Regions from separate parts of the Clostridioides sp. ZZV15-6598 genome, predicted to be linked through region 2. Evidence: predicted binding sites of a transcription regulator. Region 2 holds the regulator's gene; the other holds the start of a gene.
The links. Region 2 encodes HrcA, which represses chaperone genes, less so after heat shock. Its sites were predicted from a motif close to TTAGCACTCNNNNNNNNNGAGTGCTAA; they were not measured.
Positions count from the first base shown of each region.

Region 1 (3,224 bases), on a different contig from region 2:
AAGATGGTAGCTATAGAAAAAGAGTCATAAGTATGCTACTAAAGACTGGGATGTTTCCATTTACTAAAAACAATAAAGTAGATGTTTTTGTAGATGGAAATGAAAAATTTAAGAGACTTATAGAGGATATAAGAGAAGCTAAAGACCATATTCATTTAGAGTACTTTATAATCAAAGACAGTGAAATAGGTAGGGTGTTAAAAGAAGAGCTTATAAAAAAAGCTAAGGAAGGTATTAAAATAAGAATTTTATATGATGATGTAGGGTGTTGGAGATTTTGGTTTAATAGAAAATTTTTTCGAGAAATGAGAGAAGTAGGTATAGAAATAGCAGCTTTTTTACCTACAAAATTCCCTATAATAGGAGGAAAGTTAAACTATAGGAATCATAGAAAAATTGTTGTTATTGATGGAATAATTGGATATACAGGTGGAATAAATATAGGAGATGAATATTTAGGAAAAAATGAGAAGTTTGGGTATTGGAGAGATACTCATATTAGAATTAAAGGAATTTCTGTATATATGCTTCAAATGACATTTTTGATTGATTGGTATTATACAACAAAAGAGGTTTTAGTTACTAAAAATTACTTTCCAAGTGTCGGAAATGTAGGTGAAAGTATGATACAAGTGGTAGCTAGTGGACCAGACAGTGATTGGGAAGACATTCATTATGCTTATTTTTCTGCTATATGTCAGGCTAAACAAAATGTTTATATAGAAACTCCATACTTTATTCCAGATGAGAGTCTGCTGAAAGCTATAAAAAGTGCTGCACTTAGTGGTGTAGATGTAAGAATAATATTTCCTAAAATTGCAGACCACAAAATAGTTAATATAGCATCTTATTCATATTTTGAAGAAATATTAAGAGCAGGTGGTAAAGTTTATTTGTATAAAAAAGGATTTATACATTCCAAAGTAGTAATAATAGATGATAAAATTGCTTCTGCGGGTACAGCAAATATGGACTTAAGAAGTTTTATGCTTAACTTTGAAGTAAATGCTTTTATTTATGATGAAGATGTTATTAAGGTAATGACAGATGATTTCTTTGAAGATTTAAGTCATTGTGAAGAGCTTAATCTAGAGGTATTCATGAACAGAAATATTGTACAAAAAATTAAAGAATCTGTAGCCAGATTATTTTCACCAATATTATAAAAAATTATTAAAAAAGGTATTGAAAATTATGTGTGATTGGTATATTATAATAATTGTTAGCACTCTAGTAGATAGAGTGATAATAAATAAAAAGTATATATATAAATCTACATATAAAAGTAGTATTAATTTAAAAATAACTAAAAACATAGGCAAACTAGTCTATACTTAATATTTTAGGAGGCGTGAATAATGAAAATAAGACCATTAGCTGACAGAGTAGTAATTAAAAAAGTAGAAGCAGAAGAAAAGACTGCAAGTGGAATAGTTTTACCAGGAGCAGCTAAAGAGCAACCTCAAATAGCTGAAGTTGTAGAAGTTGGACCAGGTGGAATAGTTGAAGGAAAAGAAATAAAGATGGAATTGACAGTTGGAGATAAAGTTATATTCCAAAAATATTCTGGAACAGAAGTTAAAATAGAAGGGCAAGAATATACAATACTAAGACAAAGTGATGTATTAGCTGTTATTGAATAAATATAGAATAAATTTATTAGGAGGGGTTTAAGATGGCTAAAGAAATTAAATTTTCAGAGGAAACAAGAAGAGCTTTAGAAGCTGGTGTAAATAAATTAGCAGATACAGTAAAAGTAACATTAGGACCTAAAGGAAGAAATGTTATATTAGATAAAAAATTTGGTTCTCCACTTATAACTAATGATGGTGTAACTATAGCAAAAGAAATAGAATTAGAAGATAGATTTGAAAATATGGGAGCTCAGTTAGTTAAAGAAGTAGCAACTAAAACTAACGATGTAGCTGGAGATGGTACTACAACTGCTACAGTTTTAGCACAAGCTATAATCAGAGAAGGTTTAAAAAATGTAACAGCAGGGGCTAACCCAATACTTTTAAGAAAAGGAATACAAAAAGCAGTAGTAGTAGCAGTAGAAGAATTAAAAAATCAATCAAGAATAGTAGAAACACAAGAAGCTATATCTCAAGTTGCTTCTATATCTGCTGGTGATGAAGAAGTTGGAAAATTAATAGCAGAAGCTATGGAAATAGTAGGTAAAGATGGAGTTATAACTGTTGAAGAATCTCAAACTATGAATACTGAATTAGATGCTGTTGAAGGTATGCAATTTGACAGAGGATTCGTTTCTGCATATATGGTTACAGATGTAGATAAGATGGAAGCAGTTTTAAATGACCCATATATATTAATTACTGATAAAAAGATATCTAACATACAAGAACTATTACCAGTTCTTGAACAAATAGTTCAACAAGGTAAAAAGTTATTAATAATCGCTGAAGATGTAGAAGGTGAAGCATTATCTACATTAGTTGTTAATAAATTAAGAGGAACATTTGATGTAGTAGCAGTTAAAGCTCCAGGATTTGGAGATAGAAGAAAAGAAATGCTTCAAGATATAGCTATACTTACAGGTGGTCAAGTAATATCAGAAGAATTAGGATATGATTTAAAAGAAGCTGATTTATCTATGTTAGGTAGAGCTTCATCTGTTAAAGTAACTAAAGAAAACACTACAATAGTAGATGGTTCTGGAGATAAAAAAGCTATAGAAGATAGAGTAAATCAAATCAAACATCAGGTAGAGCAAACTACTTCAGATTTTGATAGAGAAAAACTAATGGAAAGATTAGCTAAGCTTGCTGGTGGAGTAGCTGTTGTAAAAGTTGGAGCTGCTACAGAGGTTGAGTTAAAAGAAAGAAAATTAAGAATAGAAGATGCTCTTAATGCAACTAGAGCTGCTGTAGAAGAAGGAATAGTAGCTGGTGGAGGAACTGCTTTTGTTAGTGTTATACCAGCAATAGGAACACTAGTTGATAGTTTAGAGGGAGAAGTTAAACTAGGAGCTCAAATAGTTAAAAAAGCATTAGAAGAACCATTAAGACAAATAGCTATAAATGCTGGTCTTGAAGGTGCTGTAATTGTACAAAATGTTGTTAACGCTGAAGCAGAAACTGGATTTGATGCTTTAAATGAAAAATATGTAAATATGATAGAAGCTGGTATAGTTGACCCAACTAAAGTTAGTAGAAGTGCTTTACAAAATGCTGCATCAATAGCAGGTACTTTCTTAACTACTG
Region 1 covers NZ_JAGWCS010000024.1:37,372-40,595, reverse strand. The annotation lists gene cls (cardiolipin synthase) at 1-1,166, shown strand, start outside; gene groES (co-chaperone GroES) at 1,359-1,643, shown strand; gene groL (chaperonin GroEL) at 1,676-3,224, shown strand, end outside.
Region 1: the regulator HrcA is predicted to act here: its motif matches at 1,223-1,249, upstream of groES (co-chaperone GroES).

Region 2 (3,224 bases):
GAAGAAATAAGAGAAGTATTTGTAAGTATAAAAGAAAAATTCAACATATACAAAAATGCAGAAATAACTATAGAGTGCAATCCTGGCACACTGACACTAGAGAAATTAGAAACTATGAAAGAAGTTGGTATTAATAGACTTAGTATAGGGTTACAAGCTGTCCAAGAAAAGCATTTGAACTTTATAGGAAGAATACATAGTTATAAAGAATTTGAGAAAAACTATATGGATGCACTGAGTGTAGGATTTAAAAATATTAATATAGACTTAATGTATAGCCTTCCTAATCAGACACTATGTGATTGGAAGGAAACTCTTGAAAGAATTACAGATTTAAATCCAACACATATATCAGCATATTCTCTTATATTAGAAGAAGGTACTGAACTGTATAATATGTATGAAAATAATCAATTTGACCTTATAGATGAAAATATAGATATAGAAATGTATGAGTATACAATAAACTATTTAAAATCAAAAGGATACAATCAATATGAAATATCAAATTACTCACAAGAAGGTTATAACTGTAAACATAATATTTTATATTGGGAATGTGAACATTATATAGGTCTTGGAGCCGGAGCTTCTGGTTATATCGATAACAATAGATATAATAATTTAGAATCTTTAGAGGATTATCATTTAAGTCTGATTAAAAGAGAGAAGCCAATACGAGATAGTGAAAATCTTTCTATAAAAGATATGATAGAAGAAAAGATATTTATGGGTCTTAGAATGAATAGGGGGATAAAGTTTAAAGATTTTGAAAAAAAATTTGGAATAGATTTTAGAGAAAAATACAGTAAGCAGATAGAAATGCTATTAGCTAGAAGGCTCATAAATCAAAACTTTGAGGGTATACAATTAACTCAAAAAGGAAGAGAAATATCTAATAGTATATTTATAGAATTTATGGAATAATTTTTAAGGTGTTGACAAAATAAATTTATAATGGTATATAATATATATAATCTTTTTAGCACTCGAACTTAGTGAGTGCTAACAGCTAGGAGGTATAATAATATGGAATTAAATGAAAGAAAATTAAATATCCTCAAAGCTATAGTTAAAGATTATATAGAAACAGCTGAAGCTATAGGTTCTAGAACAATATCTAAAAGGCATGATTTAGGTGTTAGTGCTGCTACCATAAGAAATGAAATGGCTGACCTTGAAGAATTAGGATATTTAATTCAGCCACATACTTCTGCGGGCAGAGTTCCATCTGAAAAAGGCTATAAGTTATATGTAAACTCTCTTATGAGTAAAAGTGAATTGGATGATACTGATAAGATTCTTATTGAACAATGTATGAACCATAACATAAATCATATAAAAGAATTAATTCATGAGACGTCTAAACTACTATCTCAATTAACTAACTACACAACTGTAGCAGTTACTAAGAGTTTAATAAATCAAAGCGTCATAAAGCATATACAGTTGGTTGCTATGAATGACAATAATATTTTACTTATAGTTGTAACAGATAAAGGGGACTTAAAAAAAGCTAACCTTACAACTAATGTATATTTAGATCAATCTAAGTTAAATTTGATTTCTGATAATCTTACAAAGAAGCTCTCAGGAAAAAGTATAACAGATTTAGATGATAATCTGATTGCTTTTATTAAATATGAAATAAGTGAGTATTCAGGGTTTATAGATGAACTCTTAAATGCCCTAAACTCAAATATGGAAGAAGAAGATTTTTCTCTATCATTAAATGGAGCCACGAATATATTTAGTTATCCAGAATTCAATGATGTGTTAAAAGCAAAGTCATTTTTAAATATGTTAGAAAGAAAGGAAACAATAGCTGACATAATTAAATCAAAGGGAATACAAAAAGAAAATCTAAATATAATAATTGGCAGTGATAATGATTGTAAACTGGCACAGGATTGTAGTATAGTTACAGCAACTTATAATGTAGATAGAGACTTAGTTGGGCGAATAAGCTTCATAGGACCTACAAGGATGGATTACGCTAGAATTTACTCTATAATAAATTATATGAGTTTATTAATTAATAGAAAGTAAAGAAATTTTAAATTGAGGGGTGTAAAGTCTTGGATAAAAAAAATGAGCAACAAGAAGTAAAAGAAGAAAATGATACTTCTATTAACCAAGAATCTGAAACTCAAGTAGAGTTAGAAGATGAAGTTGTTAATGAAGAATGTGAAGAGTCAAGCGAAAAAACTGATGAAGAAAAAGCTGATGATGAAAATGTAACAGATATAAATTCTAAATTAGCAGAAAAAAAATTAAAAGATGAAGTAGATGAATTAAATGACAAATATCAAAGACTTCAAGCCGAATATGCAAACTATAGAAGAAGAACTCAACAAGAAAAAGAGACAATCGGTGTGTTTGCAAATGAGAAAATAATAACTGAGTTAATACCAGTTATAGATAGTATGGAAAGAGCCTTAGATGCATGTGAAGATAAGGAAGATACTATGTATAAGGGTATAAGCCTTGTACATAAGCAATTAATAGATACTCTAGTAAAATTTGGAGTAGAAGAAATAGAAGCAGAATCTAAGGAATTTGACCCAAACTTACATCTAGCAGTTATGCAAGAGAGTGTAGATGGAGTAGAAGCAAATCAAATAGTGATGGTACTTCAAAAAGGATATAAGCTAGGAACTAAAGTTATAAGACCTTCAATGGTTAAAGTTTCTTGCTAAGTATATAAATTAAGGTTAAAATATTTAGCCTAATATAAAACATACAAATAAGTAAAATTTAATTATATAATTACTCAAGGAGGATTTTTAGTCATGGGAAAAATAATAGGAATAGATTTAGGAACAACAAATTCATGTGTTGCAGTATTAGAAGGTGGAGAAGCACAAATAATAGCAAATAATGAAGGTATGAGAACTACTCCATCAGTAGTGGCATTTACAAAAGATGGTGAAAGAATAGTTGGAGAACCTGCAAAAAGACAAGCAGTTACAAATGCAGATAAAACAATAACTTCTATAAAAACTCATATGGGAACTGATTACAAAGTAAATATAGATGGAAAATCATATACTCCACAAGAAATATCAGCAATAATATTACAAAAACTAAAATCAGATGCAGAAAGTTACTTAGGACAAACAGTAACAGAAGCAGTTATAACAGTTCCAGCTTACTTTACAGATGCTCAAAGACAAGCTACTAAAGATGCTGGTAGAATAGCAGGACTTGATGTTAAGAGAATA
Region 2 covers NZ_JAGWCS010000005.1:64,122-67,345, reverse strand. The annotation lists gene hemW (radical SAM family heme chaperone HemW) at 1-927, shown strand, start outside; gene hrcA (heat-inducible transcriptional repressor HrcA) at 1,030-2,049, shown strand; gene grpE (nucleotide exchange factor GrpE) at 2,079-2,699, shown strand; gene dnaK (molecular chaperone DnaK) at 2,793-3,224, shown strand, end outside.